Regions from separate parts of the Paenibacillus sp. V4I5 genome, predicted to be linked through region 2. Evidence: a T-box and tRNA genes for the amino acid it is inferred to sense, from the RefSeq annotation. Region 2 holds a T-box; the other regions hold tRNA genes.
The links. A T-box is a leader RNA that pairs with one kind of tRNA and senses whether it is charged. The one in region 2 lies ahead of QFZ78_RS31115 (valine--tRNA ligase), so its partner is inferred to be a tRNA-Val.
Positions count from the first base shown of each region.

Region 1: it encodes a tRNA-Val, which carries the amino acid that the T-box ahead of QFZ78_RS31115 (valine--tRNA ligase) is inferred to sense. The anticodon was not compared.
Region 3: it encodes a tRNA-Val, which carries the amino acid that the T-box ahead of QFZ78_RS31115 (valine--tRNA ligase) is inferred to sense. The anticodon was not compared.
Region 4: it encodes a tRNA-Val, which carries the amino acid that the T-box ahead of QFZ78_RS31115 (valine--tRNA ligase) is inferred to sense. The anticodon was not compared.

Region 1 is NZ_JAUSZB010000002.1:5,580,391-5,586,073, forward strand. Features, by position in the region: rRNA gene QFZ78_RS27485 (23S ribosomal RNA) at 99-3,016, shown strand; rRNA gene rrf (5S ribosomal RNA) at 3,085-3,201, shown strand; tRNA gene QFZ78_RS27495 (tRNA-Asn) at 3,207-3,282, shown strand; tRNA gene QFZ78_RS27500 (tRNA-Ser) at 3,310-3,401, shown strand; tRNA gene QFZ78_RS27505 (tRNA-Glu) at 3,438-3,512, shown strand; tRNA gene QFZ78_RS27510 (tRNA-Val) at 3,536-3,611, shown strand; tRNA gene QFZ78_RS27515 (tRNA-Met) at 3,683-3,759, shown strand; tRNA gene QFZ78_RS27520 (tRNA-Asp) at 3,829-3,905, shown strand; tRNA gene QFZ78_RS27525 (tRNA-Lys) at 3,926-3,998, shown strand; tRNA gene QFZ78_RS27530 (tRNA-Leu) at 4,043-4,127, shown strand; gene QFZ78_RS27535 (LacI family DNA-binding transcriptional regulator) at 4,304-5,359, shown strand; gene QFZ78_RS27540 (carbohydrate ABC transporter permease) at 5,657-5,683, shown strand, end outside.
Region 2 is NZ_JAUSZB010000002.1:6,342,112-6,347,794, forward strand. Features, by position in the region: gene QFZ78_RS31105 (RluA family pseudouridine synthase) at 35-922, shown strand; partial or broken gene QFZ78_RS38790 (LysM peptidoglycan-binding domain-containing protein) at 1,019-1,393, shown strand; T-box leader at 2,237-2,489, shown strand; gene QFZ78_RS31115 (valine--tRNA ligase) at 2,589-5,258, shown strand; gene QFZ78_RS31120 (bifunctional folylpolyglutamate synthase/dihydrofolate synthase) at 5,320-5,683, shown strand, end outside.
Region 3 is NZ_JAUSZB010000002.1:4,870,077-4,875,759, forward strand. Features, by position in the region: rRNA gene QFZ78_RS24215 (23S ribosomal RNA) at 1-2,512, shown strand, start outside; tRNA gene QFZ78_RS24220 (tRNA-Ser) at 2,593-2,684, shown strand; tRNA gene QFZ78_RS24225 (tRNA-Met) at 2,712-2,785, shown strand; tRNA gene QFZ78_RS24230 (tRNA-Val) at 2,805-2,880, shown strand; tRNA gene QFZ78_RS24235 (tRNA-Thr) at 2,894-2,969, shown strand; tRNA gene QFZ78_RS24240 (tRNA-Asp) at 2,980-3,056, shown strand; tRNA gene QFZ78_RS24245 (tRNA-Phe) at 3,103-3,175, shown strand; tRNA gene QFZ78_RS24250 (tRNA-Tyr) at 3,222-3,303, shown strand; tRNA gene QFZ78_RS24255 (tRNA-Lys) at 3,313-3,385, shown strand; gene QFZ78_RS24260 (MTH1187 family thiamine-binding protein) at 3,501-3,803, opposite strand; gene QFZ78_RS24265 (GMC family oxidoreductase) at 3,897-5,459, opposite strand; gene QFZ78_RS24270 (gluconate 2-dehydrogenase subunit 3 family protein) at 5,456-5,683, opposite strand, start outside.
Region 4 is NZ_JAUSZB010000002.1:5,891,438-5,897,120, forward strand. Features, by position in the region: rRNA gene QFZ78_RS28860 (23S ribosomal RNA) at 1-2,014, shown strand, start outside; rRNA gene rrf (5S ribosomal RNA) at 2,083-2,199, shown strand; tRNA gene QFZ78_RS28870 (tRNA-Glu) at 2,251-2,322, shown strand; tRNA gene QFZ78_RS28875 (tRNA-Val) at 2,354-2,429, shown strand; tRNA gene QFZ78_RS28880 (tRNA-Asp) at 2,445-2,521, shown strand; tRNA gene QFZ78_RS28885 (tRNA-Phe) at 2,550-2,625, shown strand; tRNA gene QFZ78_RS28890 (tRNA-Thr) at 2,692-2,767, shown strand; tRNA gene QFZ78_RS28895 (tRNA-His) at 2,839-2,911, shown strand; tRNA gene QFZ78_RS28900 (tRNA-Lys) at 2,939-3,011, shown strand; tRNA gene QFZ78_RS28905 (tRNA-Leu) at 3,031-3,110, shown strand; tRNA gene QFZ78_RS28910 (tRNA-Leu) at 3,170-3,255, shown strand; tRNA gene QFZ78_RS28915 (tRNA-Leu) at 3,307-3,385, shown strand; gene QFZ78_RS28920 (response regulator) at 3,709-3,969, shown strand; gene QFZ78_RS28925 (Hpt domain-containing protein) at 3,956-4,276, shown strand; gene QFZ78_RS28930 (anhydro-N-acetylmuramic acid kinase) at 4,483-5,683, shown strand, end outside.

The sequences.
Region 1 (5,683 bases), 760 kb from region 2:
GTAAGAACTTAGGTTGTGTTAACCTTCGGGTTGCACAAAAATCTTAAACTCTTTCCAATAGGAGAGACTTTTGCTTAGCGCAAAAGATCCCTATAAATGGTTAAGCTAGAAAGAGCACACGGAGGATGCCTAGGCACTAGGAGCCGAAGAAGGACGTGGCGAACGACGAAATGCCTCGGGGAGCCGTAAGCAGGCTTTGATCCGGGGATGTCCGAATGGGGGAACCCAGCTGTGGTAATGCGCAGTTACTCTATTGTGAATACATAGCAATAGTAGAGGCATACCCAGGGAACTGAAACATCTAAGTACCTGGAGGAAAAGAAAACAAAAGTGATTCCGTCAGTAGCGGCGAGCGAAAGCGGAATAGCCCAAACCAAGGAGCTTGCTCCTTGGGGTTGTAGGACCTCGTTGTGGGGTTAGTTCGGTAGGCGAAGAGATCTGGAAAGGTCCGGCATAGAAGGTAAAAGCCCTGTAGCCAAAATCGAACGAAACCCCTAGAGGTATCCTGAGTACGGCGGGTCACGTGAAACCCCGTCGGAATCCGGCAGGACCATCTGCCAAGGCTAAATACTCCCTAGTGACCGATAGTGAAGCAGTACCGTGAGGGAAAGGTGAAAAGCACCGCGGAAGCGGAGTGAAAAAGAACCTGAAACCGTGTGCTTACAAGAAGTCAGAGCCCTCTATATGGGTGATGGCGTGCCTTTTGTAGAATGAACCGGCGAGTTACGTTCCCGTGCGAGGTTAAGTTGAAAAGACGGAGCCGCAGCGAAAGCGAGTCTGAATAGGGCGCTTTAGTACGTGGACGTAGACCCGAAACCGTGTGATCTACCCCTGTCCAGGGTGAAGGTGAGGTAACACTCACTGGAGGCCCGAACCCACGCATGTTGAAAAATGCGGGGATGAGGTGGGGGTAGCGGAGAAATTCCAATCGAACTCGGAGATAGCTGGTTCTCCCCGAAATAGCTTTAGGGCTAGCCTCGGATGTTGAGTTGTGGAGGTAAAGCACTGATTGGGTGCGGGGCCCGCCAAGGGTTACCAAGTCCAGTCAAACTCTGAATGCCACAAACTTAAATCCGGGAGTCAGACAGTGAGTGCTAAGATCCATTGTCAAAAGGGAAACAGCCCAGACCATCAGCTAAGGTCCCCAAGTGTGTGTTAAGTGGGAAAGGATGTGGAGTTGCACAGACAACCAGGATGTTGGCTTAGAAGCAGCCACCATTGAAAGAGTGCGTAATAGCTCACTGGTCGAGTGACTCTGCGCCGAAAATGTAACGGGGCTAAACACGCCACCGAAGCTATGGCTTGCACTTTAGTGCATGGGTAGGGGAGCGTTGTATGTACGTAGAATTCTGACCGTAAGGACAGGTGGAGCGCATACAAGTGAGAATGCCGGTATAAGTAACGAAAAGATCAGTGAGAATCTGATCCGCCGAAAACCTAAGGGTTCCTGAGGAAGGCTCGTCCGCTCAGGGTAAGTCGGGACCTAAGGCGAGGCCGAAAGGCGTAGTCGATGGACAACAGGTGGAAATTCCTGTACCACCGTAGCCGTTATGAGCAATGGAGTGACGCAGAAGGATAGTGACGCGAGCTGATGGATGCTCGTCCAAGCAGTGAGGCTGATGTGTAGGCAAATCCGCACATCGTTAAGGCTGGGCTGTGATGGGGAGGGAAATTTAAGTACCGAAGGTCATGAGTTCACACTGCCAAGAAAAGCTTCTAGCCAGGCGAAGGTGCCCGTACCGCAAACCGACACAGGTGGGTGAGAAGAGAATTCTAAGGCGCGCGGAAGAACTCTCGTTAAGGAACTCGGCAAAATGACCCCGTAACTTCGGGAGAAGGGGTGCCTCGGTAGGGTGAATAGCCCGAGGGGGCCGCAGTGAAAAGGCCCAAGCGACTGTTTAGCAAAAACACAGGTCTGTGCGAAGCCGCAAGGCGAAGTATACGGGCTGACGCCTGCCCGGTGCTGGAAGGTTAAGAGGAGTGGTTAGGGCGCAAGCCCGAAGCTATGAATTGAAGCCCCAGTAAACGGCGGCCGTAACTATAACGGTCCTAAGGTAGCGAAATTCCTTGTCAGGTAAATTCTGACCCGCACGAATGGCGTAACGACTTGGGCGCTGTCTCAACGAGAGATCCGGTGAAATTTTAATACCTGTGAAGATGCAGGTTACCCGCGACAAGACGGAAAGACCCCATGGAGCTTTACTGCAGCTTGATATTGGACTTTGGTACGATCTGTACAGGATAGGTGGGAGCCTTTGAAGCCTGAGCGCCAGCTTGGGTGGAGGCATCGTTGGGATACCACCCTGATCGTATCGGAGTTCTAACCTAGTACCGTGATCCGGTATGGGGACAGTGTCAGGTGGGCAGTTTGACTGGGGCGGTCGCCTCCTAAAATGTAACGGAGGCGTTTAAAGGTTCCCTCAGAATGGTTGGAAATCATTCGCAGAGTGCAAAGGCATAAGGGAGCTTGACTGCGAGACCTACAAGTCGAGCAGGGACGAAAGTCGGACTTAGTGATCCGGTGGTACCGAATGGAAGGGCCATCGCTCAACGGATAAAAGCTACCCTGGGGATAACAGGCTTATCTCCCCCAAGAGTCCACATCGACGGGGAGGTTTGGCACCTCGATGTCGGCTCATCGCATCCTGGGGCTGAAGTAGGTCCCAAGGGTTGGGCTGTTCGCCCATTAAAGCGGTACGCGAGCTGGGTTCAGAACGTCGTGAGACAGTTCGGTCCCTATCTGTCGCGGGCGTAGGAAATTTGAGAGGAGCTGTCCTTAGTACGAGAGGACCGGGATGGACGTACCGCTGGTGTACCAGTTGTCTCGCCAGAGGCATCGCTGGGTAGCTATGTACGGAGGGGATAAGCGCTGAAAGCATCTAAGCGCGAAGCCCCCCTCAAGATGAGATTTCCCAGTATGTAAGACCCCTTGTAGACGACGAGGTTGATAGGTTCGAGGTGGAAGTGCAGCAATGCATGCAGCTGACGAATACTAATCGGTCGAGGGCTTAACCAATAAACCTAAAATTCTAACTTTACGCAAGTTTCGTATCTAGTTTTCAAGGCGCAAACACGCTTTGACTGTTTGGTGATGATGGCGGAGGGGACCCACGCGTTCCCATCTCGAACACGACCGTTAAGCCCTCCAGCGTCGATGGTACTTGAACCGCAGGGTTCTGGGAGAGTAGAACGTTGCCAAGCAGTTTTCCCTGATAGCTCAGTTGGTAGAGCACTCGACTGTTAATCGAGTTGTCACAGGTTCGAGTCCTGTTCGGGGAGCCATTTTTTATAACATACCAGGCTTTTCATGGAGAGGTGTCCGAGCTGGCCGAAGGAGCACGATTGGAAATCGTGTAGGCGTCACAAGCGTCTCGAGGGTTCGAATCCCTCTCTCTCCGCCACCAATAAACTTTTACATAAGAAAAGCCTGTTTACGAGGCCCGTTGGTCAAGTGGTTAAGACACCTCCCTTTCACGGAGGTAACAGGGGTTCGAGTCCCCTACGGGTCACCATCTATATTCTAGTTATATCCCATGGAGGCTTAGCTCAGCTGGGAGAGCATCTGCCTTACAAGCAGAGGGTCGGCGGTTCGATCCCGTCAGCCTCCACCATTTTACCTTAAAAAGTGTAACGCATTAGCTAAACATTTTTCGGGGATAATAAAATATCATGCTAGTAATGTCGCGGGGTGGAGCAGCCCGGTAGCTCGTCGGGCTCATAACCCGAAGGCCGCAGGTTCAAATCCTGCCCCCGCAACCAACCTCTTATATAAGGAGAGACTTTTGATATTATCAAAAAGATCCCTATATTAGATGTCTTACATAGTGTGGAGCTGTGGTGTAGTGGCCCAACATGCCTGCCTGTCACGCAGGAGACCGCGGGTTCGAATCCCGTCAGCTCCGCCATTTTTTTTATTTATGTCCATGAGTCATTAGCTCAGTTGGTAGAGCACCTGACTTTTAATCAGGGTGTCGTAGGTTCGAATCCTACATGACTCAGTATTTATGGGGAGCTTTAGACCTAGTCTAAAGTTCTCTGTTTCGCGGTCATGGCGGAATTGGCAGACGCGCACGGTTCAGGTCCGTGTGGGCTAACCCCCCGTGGAGGTTCGAGTCCTCTTGACCGCATTATCGGTAAAGAAGAGTAGGTTGCTAATAAGCGCCTTCTCTTCTTTTTATTTTCTCCATCTACTAGAGATAACACTTCTTGTATACTTATATATGCTAATTTGTTATTATTATGAGAGTATTGTTTGGTTTACAAAATCAACACGAGTGTCGGATACTGATTTGGAGTGATAGCTTTGACAAAAACGAATAAAATTACCATGCAGGAGATCGCGGATCGAGTTGGTGTATCTAAATATGCAGTATCGAAAGCATTGTCCGGGAAATCTGGCATTAGTGCAGTAACGAGAGAAAAAATTTTTGAAATCGCTTCCCAATTAGGATATCTGAACCAGAAAACGATTAAAAAAATTCAGAGTCAGTCCACTTCGGAGCAAAGTGATAAAATCGTTTGTATTCTAATTCCGAACATTCGCAGCCAGAATAAAGAGTCCGGCTATTGGGGGAAAGTACTAGACGGCATCTCCAAAACACTTGAATCTGAAGGAATAGGCTCGATTATTGTCTCAGATGACAATCCTAGAAACTTTAATCTGGTTATGAAACCAGAGGGTCTGTTAGGGGTCATTGGTGTTGGGCTTGTATCAACGCCGATGCTGATGGAGCTAAGAAGTAAGGCAATCCCCTTTGTAATGGTCGATCATGAAGATGAGATGATTGAATCGGACACTATTTTCATGAATAATGTGGATATTATGCGCAAGCTTACTAATTTTTTGATTGGCAAGGGTCACACCCGTATCCAATTCATCGGCAATTTGCGTTATTCGCGAAGTTTTTTTGACCGTTGGATAGGGTTCAGGTCTATCATGGAGGAGAATGAACTGCCTTATTTGCATAGAAGTCATGCGTTGTTAAATGTGATACCTTCTTTGAGAGAAGAAAATACGAATTTGCTGCTGACAGGTTTGCAGTCCATCCCGGCTAGTGAGTTTCCTACAGCATTCGTGAGCGCGAATGATCAAATTGCCGTGCTAGTGCATAATGCCTTAAAGGCAATGAATCTTCGTGTCCCTGAGGATTGTTCTTTAACAGGTTTTGATAACAATGTCGATATTGTTAAAGACTTTCCAACGCTTACAACGATCAATGCTGAGAAAGATGCACTCGGTATCAAAGCAGTAGACTTGTTGTTATGGAGATTGAAGAATAGGCATATGCCCTATGAAAAAGTATTGCTGCAAAGCGACTTAATTATTAGGGAAAGTATCAGTGCTTTCACAGAAAGTTAACGATTTAGAATAATTGAAGTAGCTCGATTTACAAAGTTCCCGAATCAAGTTTACAAGTAAACTTGATTCGGGAACTTTTTTATGTTGTTTGTCGATATATCCAAGAAATAAACGGATTATAAGTAAATAATGTGTTTTATGTTATGAAAGTAAGCGGTTAAAATAAACATAAAACTAGTTTATTTAACATAACATTATTTATATATTAGGTTGACACAATAAAATATTAGGATTACAATCGAAATACATTAAGTAACATTGACCCCATTTATTTTAAGCTGAGAGAAGGTAACAACTATGATTATAAGAAAGCGTAGGTTTCGC
Region 2 (5,683 bases):
TCATCTATTTATCTTTTCGTAAAGGAACACTTACATGACAGAGTGGAAGCGCAGCGGTGAATGGTTGGAACTCCCCGTTCCAAATCCGTTATGGAAACCTCTTAAACCAGGGGCAATAGAAGAATTAGCAGCTAAACTGCCAGTTCCTAGAAAGTACTTTCTTCGACTCGCCTCTCAAGGCCTTATTCGGATTCAGGATGACAAAATTCGACTTCATGCGTTTCCTGAAGAGAAGGCTGCTTTCAAACCTGAGCCTTATGATCTTGGCATTTTGTATGAGGACGACTTTTGCCTTGTTGTTAATAAACCGGCAGGCATGTCTGTTCATCCAGCAGAAGCAGGACAAAGCGGTACATTGGCTTCTGCGGTAGCCTTCTATTTTGAATCCACTGGCCAGGCTTGCGGGGTTCGGCATATACATCGTTTAGATCAAGATACGACCGGAGCTGTACTTTATGCCAAAAATGAGTGGGCGCATGTGCTTCTTGATGAGGCAATGCGCGATAAACGGATTGATAGACGCTATGTGGCGCTAGCTGAAGGCGTATTCCGAGTAAAACAAGGATCGATAGATGAACCTATTGGTAAAGATCGTTATATCTCAGGCAAGCGGAGAGTTTCACCTAGCGGCGATCAAGCGGTAACGCATTATCGGGTTTTACAGCAAATGAAGAAAGCAGCCTTCGTGGAATTGGAACTAGAAACAGGGAGAACCCATCAAATTAGGGTCCATCTTAGTCACTTAGGCCACCCATTAGTAGGGGATTCCCTTTATGGGGGTTCATCGCGGTTGTTTCATCGACAAGCCCTGCATGGAGAGAGGCTTTTGTTCGATCATCCTGTTACTCAAAAGCAGGTCATCGTGCATGCTCCTCTACCGCAAGATTTCAATCTTTTACTAGAAGAAGTTTCAGTCCTGTAAAAATGTAGTCATGCCTAGCCCTTCCCACCCATATACTTTTAGAGACAAACAAGTAAATGGCCAAACAATCCGAATGCTGTCCAGCATCTGGATTTGATGGAAGGGAGGATTAATTCGGTGTCTGAACAACAACCAGGTTTAAGATTCGATATCTATGAACGCGTTCATTTGCAAGAAGATTTGGCGGGGATACAAGAATTAAATGATGTAGAATTGCTTCCTCATATTCAGGTAATTACTTTGGATGATCAGGCAATCCTGAAAGGAAACTTGCTGCTCACGGGCAATTATTTCAGTGAAGAAGGAAGTACCCCCAGATCACTAGAGCACCTGATTCCAGTCGAGATCACATTACCTTTAAATCGCATTCATCGTGTGGAAGATATTCAGGTTGAGATTGAAAATTTTGATATTGATCTTTTATCGGCCAGAAGTCTGAACGTTACAGGTGTTCTTTCCCTGCAAGGCGTCGAAATTGTTTCGGTTCCGCTGGAGAGCTGGCAGGAAGAAGAGGAAGTTACTTTCGTTCATGAGGTTAACATCCCAAGGTTCGAGCCGCCTATGACCTATCAGCCACAGCCCGAACAGGAACCACTGGCAGTTCCAACCATACGAGAACCCGTAAATGTAGCGTCTTATTCTGATGCTCTTCCTAATGTGGCTCCCATTCAAGAGGCTGGTTCTGACGATGGTCTAGTTGTAGTGGAGATTGAACAAACCGAATTAAAGGTGACACCCCATCAAGAAAGCACGGTGGTTACGGAAGACAAGAAAGAACTCAAAGTCGCCTTTGGCAAAAAGGCGGATGAGGCTGTGGACATCAACCCGTACGGTATTAAATCGCTTCTTTCTAAGGCAGGCTCGTATCTCACCGATAAGAGGAATGCAGAAGCGGAAGCGCAAGCTGCGCTTGCGGAAGAGACGCGAATAGATGCCGTGGAGTGGAAGCGGCTATTTCTTCAAAGCAACACAGGAACGCAAGAGTTTAGGAAACTAAAAATGTGCATTGTTCAGAAAGAAGATACGTTGGATTCGATTGCCAAACGGTATCAACTCAACCCGCGTGAGCTTCAACTTCTGAATCGTATGAATGATCAGGAAATTTCAGTTGGGCAGGTTATTTATCTGCCTAGATAAATAACAGATACATAGGCAAGAGCCTTTGGCTGCTTATAGCGGCTGGGGGCTCTTATTCATTTTCGTAACATCTTTCGGAAGCAAGCATATTTTATGCATAAAAGGTAATACTGGAATGATATATTGACTCTATTTCAAATGTTCGATATCATATGATATAAACCATTTTGAGTAATATTGGAAACGTTGATAGGGAGTAGTAGGCGGTAAGCCCTTCAGAGAGTGGAACTGGTAGCGCTGAAAGGTTCCATAGGAAGCAACCGAACGAAGTCGCCCTGGAGTTGTGAGTGTGATTGTATGCGCCCGTTTATGCGGTGAGCAGCATTAGCATTCGCCGGCCGCAGCCGTTATCTGTTTGAGAGCCACGCGCTTCTTTTGAAGCTGCGCGGAATGAAGGTGGTACCACGGAAGCAAGCCTTTCGTCCTTTGCGGGCGGAGGGCTTTTTTTGTTTGAATGGACGCCGATGTAAGATGACTTACAGGCCTTATAAGCCTGTTTAACAGAGATAATAGTAATGGAGGTAATCTTATGACTGAAGCTAATGAGACCAAAGAACAATTGCAAATGCCTACTACGTACGATCCAAAAGAAGCTGAGCGCAAGTGGTACGATTACTGGATTAAAAATGAATTTTTCAAAGCGGGCACCCGTCCTGATGCAGAAACCTACACCATTGTGATTCCGCCTCCGAACGTAACAGGTATGCTGCATATCGGGCATGCGCTTGATTTTACACTGCAGGATATTTTAATTCGTACCAAAAGGATGCAGGGTTATGACGCACTATGGCTGCCTGGATCTGATCATGCGGGTATTGCTACCCAAACAAGGGTAGAGCAAAAGCTCCGCGAGCAAGGACAATCACGTTATGATCTCGGACGCGAGAAGTTCTTGGAGAAGGTGTGGGAGTGGAAAGAGCTATATGCGAATACAATTCGTGAGCAATGGGCCAAAATGGGCTTCTCGTTGGACTATTCGCGTGAGCGATTCACCTTGGATGAGGGCTTATCACAAGCTGTTCGTGAAGTATTCGTAAGTCTTTATGAGAAAGGCCTCATCTATCGCGGGAATTATATTATTAACTGGGATCCAGCGGCTCGTACAGCGCTATCTGACATTGAGGTAGAATATAAAGAGGTGCAAGGCGCCCTCTATCACTTAGAATACAAAACAACCGACGGAACAGGTTCAATCGTTGTTGCCACAACACGTCCTGAGACGATGCTTGGCGATACAGCGGTTGCTGTTCATCCGAAGGATGAGCGCTACCAGCATCTCATCGGCAAAACGCTGCTTCTCCCGATCGTGAATCGCGAGATTCCGATCATTGCGGATGATTATGTTGAAAAAGAGTTCGGAAGCGGCGCCGTAAAAATTACACCGGCTCACGATCCGAATGACTTCGAAGTCGGGAAGCGTCACGACCTACCGCAAATTCTGGTTATGGACGAAACCGGCACGATGAACGCGAATGCGGGTCCTTACCAGGGGAAAGATCGTTTTGAATGCCGCAAGCAAATTGTCGCTGACTTGAAGGAGCAAGGTGTTCTTATCAAAATAGAGGAACACGTTCATCAAGTAGGTCATAGCGAGCGCAGCGGCGCAGTGATCGAGCCTTATTTATCAACGCAATGGTTTGTGAAAATGCAGCCGCTTGCTGATCAAGCGATTGATGCACAAAAAACAGGTAAAGGTGTTAACTTCGTTCCGGATCGTTTCGAGAAAATTTACTTAAACTGGATTGAAAACGTGCGTGATTGGTGTATTTCCCGTCAGTTGTGGTGGGGACATCGCATTCCTGCCTGGCACTGCGCGGATTGTGGCCAAATCACGGTAACACGTGAGGATGCTACGGCTTGCTCGCACTGCCAAAGCACGAATTTGAACCAAGACAACGATGTGCTTGATACATGGTTTAGTTCCGCATTGTGGCCGTTCTCTACACTTGGCTGGCCGAATGAGACTGAGGATATGAAGCGTTTCTATCCGACGAATGTACTGGTTACCGGCTATGACATCATTTATTTCTGGGTAGCAAGGATGATCTTCACCGCACTTGAATTTACGGATCAAATTCCGTTTAAAGATGTATTGATGCATGGTCTCGTACGGGATTCCGAAGGCCGCAAAATGTCAAAATCTCTTGGCAATGGAGTCGATCCGCTTGAAGTAATCGAGAAATACGGCGCTGATGCTATGCGCTATATGATTTCGACGAGCAGCACACCGGGGCAAGATCTACGTTTCCGTTGGGAACGTGTGGAGCAGGCGCGGAATTTTGCGAATAAGATCTGGAATGCATCTCGCTTTGCTTTAATGAATCTCGAAGGTGTAACCGCAGCAGATATTGATCTTACAGGTCAACTAGGCACGGCAGACCGCTGGATTCTGCACCGTCTGAATGAAACTGTTCGTGACGTGACTCGTCTCATCGACAGCTATGAATTCGGTGAAACTGGCCGATTGCTGTACAATTTCATCTGGGATGATCTCTGTGATTGGTACATTGAGTTCAGTAAATTAAGCTTATACGGGACAGATGCGTCTGCTAAGAGTAAAACTCAGTCCGTACTTGCGTATGTACTTGACCATACGCAACGTTTGATTCATCCATTCATGCCGTTCATTTCGGAAGAGATTTGGCAGCATCTGCCGCATGTGGGTGAGACGATTACGCTTGCCTCTTGGCCAGTAGAGAATGAGGCTTTCGAATCGCCTGACGCTGTTCGCGAGATGGAACTGTTGATGGACGTTATTCGTTCTGTTCGTAATATTCGGGCCGAAGTGAATGTGCCTATGAGTAAGAAAGTTGAACTGCTTGTAAAGCCAGCTAGCAGCGATACGCTGAGTATTCTCCGCAGCAATGAGGAATACCTGAAGCGTTTCTGTAATACTTCTCTACTCCAAATTGACGCTGAAATGGCAGCACCAGAGAAAGCTATGACAGCTATCATTACAGGAGCTGAGCTTTTCTTGCCGCTGGCTGGTCTTATCGACATTGCGCAAGAGCTGACGCGCTTGGATAAAGAATTACAATCTTTGCACGGTGAAGTAGAGCGTATCGAGAAAAAACTAGGCAATGAGGGCTTTGTTGCCAAGGCGCCAGCTAAGGTCATTGAGGAAGAAAAGGCAAAGCTTGCTGATTATGCCGATAAGCGAGACAAAGTGATTGCGCGATTAGCGGAGTTAAAAGGATAATTGCAGTAAATCAAACGATTGCCTAGTTACGAAAACAAGCTGATTCATATAGTAAATGAGGATGAAATCGATGGATAAAATCAAAGACACCCCTTCGGCTGAATTCCAGACAGCGCAAGAAGCCATTGCCTGGATTGTCGGCCGGATGGAGAAGCTCGGTATGAAACCGGGGCTTCAACGAATGCAGTTGCTGATGGAGAAACTGGGTCACCCCGAACGTAGGCTGAAATTCATTCATGTGGCTGGGACGAATGGCAAAGGCTCTACATGTGCCTATCTATCTTCTGTTTTGCAAGCTTGTGGATATGACGTTGGAACATTCACGTCTCCTTATTTGGAAAAATATACGAATCGTATCCAAGTGAATGGAGCCGACATTCCGGACGACGTGCTGCTCAGACTGGTGAATGAAATGAAGCCAATCG
Region 3 (5,683 bases), 1.5 Mb from region 2:
GAGTACGGCGGGTCACGTGAAACCCCGTCGGAATCCGGCAGGACCATCTGCCAAGGCTAAATACTCCCTAGTGACCGATAGTGAAGCAGTACCGTGAGGGAAAGGTGAAAAGCACCGCGGAAGCGGAGTGAAAAAGAACCTGAAACCGTGTGCTTACAAGAAGTCAGAGCCCTCTATATGGGTGATGGCGTGCCTTTTGTAGAATGAACCGGCGAGTTACGTTCCCGTGCGAGGTTAAGTTGAAAAGACGGAGCCGCAGCGAAAGCGAGTCTGAATAGGGCGCTTTAGTATGTGGACGTAGACCCGAAACCGTGTGATCTACCCCTGTCCAGGGTGAAGGTGAGGTAACACTCACTGGAGGCCCGAACCCACGCATGTTGAAAAATGCGGGGATGAGGTGGGGGTAGCGGAGAAATTCCAATCGAACTCGGAGATAGCTGGTTCTCCCCGAAATAGCTTTAGGGCTAGCCTCGGATGTTGAGTTGTGGAGGTAAAGCACTGATTGGGTGCGGGGCCCGCCAAGGGTTACCAAGTCCAGTCAAACTCTGAATGCCATAAACTTAAATCCGGGAGTCAGACAGTGAGTGCTAAGATCCATTGTCAAAAGGGAAACAGCCCAGACCATCAGCTAAGGTCCCCAAGTGTGTGTTAAGTGGGAAAGGATGTGGAGTTGCACAGACAACCAGGATGTTGGCTTAGAAGCAGCCACCATTGAAAGAGTGCGTAATAGCTCACTGGTCGAGTGACTCTGCGCCGAAAATGTAACGGGGCTAAACACGCCACCGAAGCTATGGCTTGCACATGAATTTGTGCATGGGTAGGGGAGCGTTGTATGTACGTTGAATTCTGACCGTAAGGACAGGTGGAGCACATACAAGTGAGAATGCCGGTATAAGTAACGAAAAGATCAGTGAGAATCTGATCCGCCGAAAACCTAAGGGTTCCTGAGGAAGGCTCGTCCGCTCAGGGTAAGTCGGGACCTAAGGCGAGGCCGAAAGGCGTAGTCGATGGACAACAGGTGGAAATTCCTGTACCACCGTAGCCGTTATGAGCAATGGAGTGACGCAGAAGGATAGTGACGCGAGCTGATGGATGCTCGTCCAAGCAGTGAGGCTGATGTGTAGGCAAATCCGCACATCGTAAGGCTGGGCTGTGATGGGGAGGGAAATTTAAGTACCGAAGGTCATGAGTTCACACTGCCAAGAAAAGCTTCTAGCCAGGCGAAGGTGCCCGTACCGCAAACCGACACAGGTGGGTGAGAAGAGAATTCTAAGGCGCGCGGAAGAACTCTCGTTAAGGAACTCGGCAAAATGACCCCGTAACTTCGGGAGAAGGGGTGCCTCGGTAGGGTGAATAGCCCGAGGGGGCCGCAGTGAAAAGGCCCAAGCGACTGTTTAGCAAAAACACAGGTCTGTGCGAAGCCGCAAGGCGAAGTATACGGGCTGACGCCTGCCCGGTGCTGGAAGGTTAAGAGGAGTGGTTAGGGCGCAAGCCCGAAGCTATGAATTGAAGCCCCAGTAAACGGCGGCCGTAACTATAACGGTCCTAAGGTAGCGAAATTCCTTGTCAGGTAAATTCTGACCCGCACGAATGGCGTAACGACTTGGGCGCTGTCTCAACGAGAGATCCGGTGAAATTTTAATACCTGTGAAGATGCAGGTTACCCGCGACAAGACGGAAAGACCCCATGGAGCTTTACTGCAGCTTGATATTGGACTTTGGTACGATCTGTACAGGATAGGTGGGAGCCTTTGAAGCCTGAGCGCCAGCTTGGGTGGAGGCATCGTTGGGATACCACCCTGATCGTATCGGAGTTCTAACCTAGTACCGTGATCCGGTATGGGGACAGTGTCAGGTGGGCAGTTTGACTGGGGCGGTCGCCTCCTAAAATGTAACGGAGGCGTTTAAAGGTTCCCTCAGAATGGTTGGAAATCATTCGCAGAGTGCAAAGGCATAAGGGAGCTTGACTGCGAGACCTACAAGTCGAGCAGGGACGAAAGTCGGACTTAGTGATCCGGTGGTACCGAATGGAAGGGCCATCGCTCAACGGATAAAAGCTACCCTGGGGATAACAGGCTTATCTCCCCCAAGAGTCCACATCGACGGGGAGGTTTGGCACCTCGATGTCGGCTCATCGCATCCTGGGGCTGAAGTAGGTCCCAAGGGTTGGGCTGTTCGCCCATTAAAGCGGTACGCGAGCTGGGTTCAGAACGTCGTGAGACAGTTCGGTCCCTATCTGTCGCGGGCGTAGGAAATTTGAGAGGAGCTGTCCTTAGTACGAGAGGACCGGGATGGACGTACCGCTGGTGTACCAGTTGTCTCGCCAGAGGCATCGCTGGGTAGCTATGTACGGAGGGGATAAGCGCTGAAAGCATCTAAGCGCGAAGCCCCCCTCAAGATGAGATTTCCCAGTATGTAAGACCCCTTGTAGACGACGAGGTTGATAGGTTCGAGGTGGAAGTGCAGCAATGCATGCAGCTGACGAATACTAATCGGTCGAGGGCTTAACCAATAAACCTAAGATGAATTACTTTACGCAAGTTTCGTATCTAGTTTTCAGGGAATAATATTTCCTGAGTGTATATATATCTTGGAGAGATACCCAAGTGGCTATAAGGGGACCCTCTGCTAAGGGGTTAGACTGCGTAAGTGGTGCGAGGGTTCGAATCCCTCTCTCTCCGCCAGTTTCCAAATATATATACCTTTTATGTGGCGGCGTAGCTCAGCTGGCTAGAGCGTACGGTTCATACCCGTAAGGTCGGGGGTTCGAGCCCCTCTGCCGCTATCATAAAACCAATCCAGTCGGAGGCTTAGCTCAGCTGGGAGAGCATCTGCCTTACAAGCAGAGGGTCGGCGGTTCGATCCCGTCAGCCTCCACCATTTTTATCTTTATGCCGTTGTAGCTCAACTGGTAGAGCAACTGACTTGTAATCAGTAGGTTGGGGGTTCAAGTCCTCTCGACGGCACCATTTATAGTTTGGAGCTGTGGTGTAGTGGCCTAACATGCCTGCCTGTCACGCAGGAGACCGCGGGTTCGAATCCCGTCAGCTCCGCCATTTATTTTTTTTAGTAAATTAGGACAAGCTAAAGACAATTACATAAGGCTCGGTAGCTCAGTCGGTAGAGCAGAGGACTGAAAATCCTCGTGTCGGCGGTTCGATTCCGTCCCGAGCCATTGAGATGGTTGTGCTGCAACAATGCAGCATGGTTATCTCTCATCTGGAGGCTTAGTGAAGTGGCTAAACACGGCAGACTGTAAATCTGCTCTCTTCGAGTTCGGTGGTTCGAATCCATCAGCCTCCATTTTACCTTGAGTCATTAGCTCAGTTGGTAGAGCACCTGACTTTTAATCAGGGTGTCGTAGGTTCGAATCCTACATGACTCACTTTTATAAGTAAACGTTGAAGGCCGCGAGGTCTTTTTTTGTTTTATATAATCTCCAAAAGGCAGAGTTCGCCCCTTACATAAAGAAAAAGCATCCATAAGCAGGATGCTTTTTTCTATTTCAACTTGTCTGCAACGGACTTCATTTTTTGCTTCATAGAGGCCGGTTTGTCACGGCGATCGTCGATTTTGATAGATGTCGAGACTCGCTCTGCACCATTCGTAAAAGGGACTTCGTGGACGGCTCGAATGACTTCAAGCAATCGATCTATGGGACCCTCTAGAATGGTACCCATAGGTGTCATTTCAAAAGCGATATCGGAATGTTTCTCTAGTTCTTTGTGCAGATCTGCAACATAACCGCTAAGACTGGTGGTAGCTGTTCCTATAGGGATAATGGTGAATTCTGCGATAGCCATGGAGGTCACTTCTCCTTTCATTGTCTAAAGCTCTCTTCCATTGTAGATGAGTAACTACAGGCAATGCAATTCACCATGAAGCTAGCTTGCCAATTAAGAGCTAGCAAGTTCAATAATATAATCGGCAGTTCTAGCTGCAAGCGCCATGACCGTGTTGGTGGGATTCCCTCCACTGGAGGTTACGAAGAGACTCGCATCGCAAATGAACAAATTCGGGATGTCGTGGCTTTGACCGTAAGAATTGACGACGGAGGTAGCTGGATTATTCCCCATGCGGCAGCCGCCCATGAGATGCTGTGTATCAGATACCACGTAGGCAACCTCGCCTCCGGCTGCTTTGAGGATAAGTTTCATATTCTCTACAGCGTGATCGATTAATTTAAGATCGTTATCTCCATAATTGAAGGTCACGGAGGCACGAGGCATTCCGTTTTCATCTTTTTCAGCGGATAAGGAGATATGGTTGTCCCATTGTGGTAGCACTTCACCAACCATGGTTAAACGTCCATAATAGTTGTAATCCAGCATGATTTGCCTAAGCTGTGGCCCCCAGACGGGCTCGTGAGACGCTTTGCTGATCCCTTGAGCCATATCTATAGGTCTCGAGCCATGAGAATGAATCGTATAGCCACGTGCGAAGCCTCTGTGCGGATCAGTTTCATAGAAATCTTGTGTAGAGGCTAACACAGGTGTGCCTTTGTACAATCGAACCTCTTGCTCAAATTTGGCGTAGACATCATTACTGCTATGCGTCATAATCGAACGGCCTACCCAGCCGCTGGAATTCGCTAGACCGTCAGGAAATTGAGGAGTAGCTGAGTGAAGCAGCAGGCGAGGGGTCTCGACAACATGAGCGCATAAAATAACCGTTTTGGCACGTTGGCGGTAGGTGGTTCCCTGGTTAACAAAGAGAACACCATTAACATGTCCCTGTGTATCGACTTCAATTTGTGTAACCATACAATTAGGAAGAATTTCGGCCCCGGCTTGAACGGCCTTAGGAATATGAACGATCAAGGTACTAAACTTGGCATTCGGCATACAGCCTTCGATACAGAAGCCACGATTGGTACATGGAGGACGACCTTCAAAAGGAGCAGATAGAATAGCAAGCGGTGTAACCGCGGATTGAATACCAAGTGCTTCGCAGCCCTTTTGAAATAAATAAGCATTAGGACTTAGGGGGTCGCGCTCTGGATAAGGGTAAGGCCCATTGAAATTTCCCCAGGGGAAATGTTTCGGTCCGGAAACAGCTATTTCTTTTTCGATTCTACTATAGTAGGGCTCAAGATCTTTGTAGTGAATGGGCCAATCTTCACCTACGCCGTCAATGGACTTTGTTTTGAAATCTGATTCATGGAAGCGTAAAAAAACACCGGTAAAGTTCTGCGTCCCGCCGCCTATTCCCCTACCCGAATGGTGGCTCCCCATTCCAAATGGTTCTGTCCCATCAACAATACGAGTATCCTCCCATGCTAAACTCCGCATACTCAGCTCGTCACTAGCGAAATCCTTCTGAGGATCCCGCCAAGGGCCAGCATCGAGTACAACAACACTTAGGCCGGCTTCACTCAACTCTTTGGCTAGTACACCGCCTGCTGCACCTGCACCTACAATTACGATATCGACAGCATCATGTTCATGTCTCCACTTCATGGCTTCCTCACTGCCTCCCAAGGATCAAGTTGGCCAGGGTCTGCTCTCACATATCCACGAGGATAGGCAGGGCCGCCAAAACCGATCTCCGACCAAACTAAAGGATGTGAGTAATAGGCCTCTACACTTAATTGAAGGAGTTTATGAAACAGTGCTTTTTGTGGAATGCCCTCCCACGCTTCTGTTAGAGGGTAGCTAGCATCGCTGATTTGGCGCATGATTTG
Region 4 (5,683 bases), 450 kb from region 2:
GCACTGATTGGGTGCGGGGCCCGCCAAGGGTTACCAAGTCCAGTCAAACTCTGAATGCCACAAACTTAAATCCGGGAGTCAGACAGTGAGTGCTAAGATCCATTGTCAAAAGGGAAACAGCCCAGACCATCAGCTAAGGTCCCCAAGTGTGTGTTAAGTGGGAAAGGATGTGGAGTTGCACAGACAACCAGGATGTTGGCTTAGAAGCAGCCACCATTGAAAGAGTGCGTAATAGCTCACTGGTCGAGTGACTCTGCGCCGAAAATGTAACGGGGCTAAACACGCCACCGAAGCTATGGCTTGCACAATGTGCATGGGTAGGGGAGCGTTGTATGTACGTAGAATTCTGACCGTAAGGACAGGTGGAGCGCATACAAGTGAGAATGCCGGTATAAGTAACGAAAAGATCAGTGAGAATCTGATCCGCCGAAAACCTAAGGGTTCCTGAGGAAGGCTCGTCCGCTCAGGGTAAGTCGGGACCTAAGGCGAGGCCGAAAGGCGTAGTCGATGGACAACAGGTGGAAATTCCTGTACCACCGTAGCCGTTATGAGCAATGGAGTGACGCAGAAGGATAGTGACGCGAGCTGATGGATGCTCGTCCAAGCAGTGAGGCTGATGTGTAGGCAAATCCGCACATCGTAAGGCTGGGCTGTGATGGGGAGGGAAATTTAAGTACCGAAGGTCATGAGTTCACACTGCCAAGAAAAGCTTCTAGCCAGGCGAAGGTGCCCGTACCGCAAACCGACACAGGTGGGTGAGAAGAGAATTCTAAGGCGCGCGGAAGAACTCTCGTTAAGGAACTCGGCAAAATGACCCCGTAACTTCGGGAGAAGGGGTGCCTCGGTAGGGTGAATAGCCCGAGGGGGCCGCAGTGAAAAGGCCCAAGCGACTGTTTAGCAAAAACACAGGTCTGTGCGAAGCCGCAAGGCGAAGTATACGGGCTGACGCCTGCCCGGTGCTGGAAGGTTAAGAGGAGTGGTTAGGGACCTCGGTTCCGAAGCTATGAATTGAAGCCCCAGTAAACGGCGGCCGTAACTATAACGGTCCTAAGGTAGCGAAATTCCTTGTCAGGTAAATTCTGACCCGCACGAATGGCGTAACGACTTGGGCGCTGTCTCAACGAGAGATCCGGTGAAATTTTAATACCTGTGAAGATGCAGGTTACCCGCGACAAGACGGAAAGACCCCATGGAGCTTTACTGCAGCTTGATATTGGACTTTGGTACGATCTGTACAGGATAGGTGGGAGCCTTTGAAGCCTGAGCGCCAGCTTGGGTGGAGGCATCGTTGGGATACCACCCTGATCGTATCGGAGTTCTAACCTGGTACCGTGATCCGGTATGGGGACAGTGTCAGGTGGGCAGTTTGACTGGGGCGGTCGCCTCCTAAAATGTAACGGAGGCGTTTAAAGGTTCCCTCAGAATGGTTGGAAATCATTCGCAGAGTGCAAAGGCATAAGGGAGCTTGACTGCGAGACCTACAAGTCGAGCAGGGACGAAAGTCGGACTTAGTGATCCGGTGGTACCGAATGGAAGGGCCATCGCTCAACGGATAAAAGCTACCCTGGGGATAACAGGCTTATCTCCCCCAAGAGTCCACATCGACGGGGAGGTTTGGCACCTCGATGTCGGCTCATCGCATCCTGGGGCTGAAGTAGGTCCCAAGGGTTGGGCTGTTCGCCCATTAAAGCGGTACGCGAGCTGGGTTCAGAACGTCGTGAGACAGTTCGGTCCCTATCTGTCGCGGGCGTAGGAAATTTGAGAGGAGCTGTCCTTAGTACGAGAGGACCGGGATGGACGTACCGCTGGTGTACCAGTTGTCTCGCCAGAGGCATCGCTGGGTAGCTATGTACGGAGGGGATAAGCGCTGAAAGCATCTAAGCGCGAAGCCCCCCTCAAGATGAGATTTCCCAGTATGTAAGACCCCTTGTAGACGACGAGGTTGATAGGTTCGAGGTGGAAGTGCAGCAATGCATGCAGCTGACGAATACTAATCGGTCGAGGGCTTAACCAATAAACCTAAAATTCTAACTTTACGCAAGTTTCGTATCTAGTTTTCAAGGCGCAAACACGCTTTGACTGTTTGGTGATGATGGCGGAGGGGACCCACGCGTTCCCATCTCGAACACGACCGTTAAGCCCTCCAGCGTCGATGGTACTTGAACCGCAGGGTTCTGGGAGAGTAGAACGTTGCCAAGCAGTACCCACTAGTTGGGTATTTTTTTTGCCGCCTCTTTTGCGTGGAAGTAAGGCCCGTTGGTCAAGTGGTTAAGACACCTCCCTTTCACGGAGGTAACAGGGGTTCGAGTCCCCTACGGGTCATTAATAATCCCCACAAGGGCATATTTCTCATGAACGCTTAGCTCAGCTGGGAGAGCACTACCTTGACAGGGTAGGGGTCGGCGGTTCGATCCCGTCAGCGTTCACCATATCATGTACATTCTGGAGCTGTGGTGTAGTGGCCTAACATGCCTGCCTGTCACGCAGGAGACCGCGGGTTCGAATCCCGTCAGCTCCGCCATTTACACCAAAAAGTGATCATCAAGCATGGCTCGGTAGCTCAGTCGGTAGAGCAGAGGACTGAAAATCCTCGTGTCGGCGGTTCGATTCCGTCCCGAGCCACCACTTTACCCCAAAAAGTGAAGTATAGTAGGTTTCCGATTACTTTTCGGGGACCCCATAACTAAATAAGCCGTTGTAGCTCAACTGGTAGAGCAACTGACTTGTAATCAGTAGGTTGGGGGTTCAAGTCCTCTCGACGGCACCACAGTACCCAAAAAAGCGAAGCGTTGTAATAACGCCGAGTACTTTTCGGACTCAGCAAGACTTATTCATATGGCGGTCGTGGCGAAGGGGTTAACGCACTGGTTTGTGGATCCAGCATTCGCGGGTTCAAGTCCCGTCGTCCGCCCATTTTTTCAAAACTCATGTCTTACATGAGTCATTAGCTCAGTTGGTAGAGCACCTGACTTTTAATCAGGGTGTCGTAGGTTCGAATCCTACATGACTCACTTGCCTTATTTACAGCATGCGCGTATGGCGGAATTGGCAGACGCACTAGACTTAGGATCTAGCGGGCGACCGTGGGGGTTCAAGTCCCTCTACGCGCATTCCAAAGTGACGAACTGGATTGTAGTATAGTTACTTCCAGTTCGGAGCTTTCAATTAAGCCGGAGTGGCGGAATCGGCAGACGCACAGGACTTAAAATCCTGCGGTAGGTGACTACCGTACCGGTTCAAGTCCGGTCTTCGGCATTATCATCTTAACTGCAGGCGCGCCTTAACACATCAAGGTGCGCCGTATAAGCCGGCGTGGCGGAATGGCAGACGCGCTCGACTCAAAATCGAGTTCTAACGAGTGGAGGTTCGAGTCCTCTCGCCGGTATCGCATTATAAAGTAAAGTGGTTGAACAGGAAGCTTTCCTGATCATCCACTTTTTTTGTCGTTTAATCACTAAATAGGATTTCGACAAGGGCAGTCCCTTTGATCACGAGGAGCCTTAGGTGACTGTCTATTTTTGCAGGTGCGTCACTTGGTGGTACTGCATTCTGAAAAGTTTTGGCTTAGTGCCCGTATAGCCGAACGTTTTTTTCATACATAAGGCAATATAATTGATGTGGAAATGGAGTGCTTCTGCTAACTCATAATGAGATCAATCAGATGGTAGCCAAAGAATTTCTAAGTGAGAAGGGGATGTGTTTGTCGATATGGCGGAGAATGGTGCGGTAGATATAAACATGGTCGGATATAAGCGGTATGACGCCATTTTAATGGACTTGCAAATGCCTGTGATGGACGGATATGAGGCTACGCATCAAATCATAAAGATAGGCTACAAAGTTCCACCCATTATCGCTATGACGGCTGATGCGGTGAAGGGCGTTAAGGAGCAAGTGCTTGAAGCAGGAAGTAAGGCTTATATAACAAAGCCCTTTGAACCCATTGAGCTGTTCAGTGTGGGGAAATAAAACGGAATTATATCATCGAATTTTACGGCTATTTGTGCAAAATCATGCAGAAACAGCTGTAGAAATTCGAGAGCCGCTTCAAGCAGACGACATCAAGAAAGCTATATTGCTGGTTCATACGCTGAAAGGGATTGCTTCTAATATTGGGGCGATAGATCTTTCCAGCTCGGCCTATGTCTTGCAGGTTGCAATGGATGAAACAATTCTTGATTCACAAAGTAACTATGAACAGCTGGAATCTAAGCTGACAGAAGTTAATCGCAAATTAGAAGGGGTTTTAGCAGCGATAGATAACTATATGAGGTAGCATAAAAGAGGCAGCGAGTGGGGTTACATTCGTTTGCCTTTTTTCATGTTTCTCGGTTCTAATTTTAAAATAAAATTTCATATTTTAAATTTATATTGAAATATTATTTTGTTATTCCTATAATAATAGGTATTCAGTTAGCTTTGTAAACACTTACATTAATAAATTTGATAGCTTTACGAGGGGAGTTAGTAAACGATATGAATATGAGCGGGAGCCAGATAGACCTTAATGCATTGACACTTCGGCAAAAAATCGGTCAGATGATCCTCTGTGGTTTTGAAGGCACGGGTATGACGGAAGACTTGGAGAGCTTTATTGAACAAAACCATATAGGCGGGGTCATTTACTTCGCTCGTAATGTAAAGGATACCCAGCAAGTTGCTCAGTTATCCGAGCAGCTCCAGCAAGTTGCAAAGAGATCTCAGAATCTACCGTTATGGATATCGATCGATCAAGAGGGCGGCATGGTGGCTCGCTTGACTGAGGGCGTGGCGCTAATGCCAGGGCAGATGGCAATAGCTGCGGGAGCTCTTGAAGCAACTGACGGTTCAAAATCTGCTTATGAGTCGTCCTTCATTTCAGGGCAGGAACTTCGAACGCTGGGCGTTAATATGAACTTCGCACCTGTTCTGGATGTGAATAATAATCCGGATAATCCCGTTATCGGCGTTCGATCATTCGGGGAGTCTCCGGAACTTGTCGCTAAATTTGGTCGTCAGTCGATGCAAGGTTATCAGGATGCTGGGGTCGTTGCAACAGCCAAGCATTTCCCGGGTCATGGTGATACGAACGTGGATTCACATCTGGATTTACCAACGGTCGAGCATTCGGAAGCGCGTATTCGTGCGGTTGAAATAGTGCCTTTCGTTGAATCGATTAAGAACGGCGTGGATGCTATTATGTCAGCGCACATTTATTTCCCCGCTTTGGAATCGGCTAAGCTGCCTGTTACTCTTTCGAAGTCGGTACTTACTGGATTGCTCCGTGAAGAGCTCGGCTTTGAGGGAGTTATCATGACCGATTGCATGGAAATGAACGCGATCTCCGAGCATTACGGCACAGCGCCGGCGGCTGTCATGGCGGTCGAAGCGGGGGCTGATCTCGTGCTGATCAGCCACAGCCGCGACCGCCAGCTCGCGGCCATCACCGCGCTGGAGCGCGCGGTGCAAGAAGGGCGGATTACCGAAGCGCGTATTGACGCTTCGGTCGCCCGTTTACTCGCGCTCAAGGAGCGGCGCGGCTTGTTTGAAGCGCGGCCGAGTGCGGCGGCCGCGGATGAGGTTGGGACCGCGGCGCACCGCGCGGTCGCCCAGCGCCTCAGCGAGGCGAGCATCACGCTCGTCAAAGACGAGCAGAAGCTGCTCCCGCTGAAGCGGGTGAAGACGCTCGCGATCACCGTGGCCG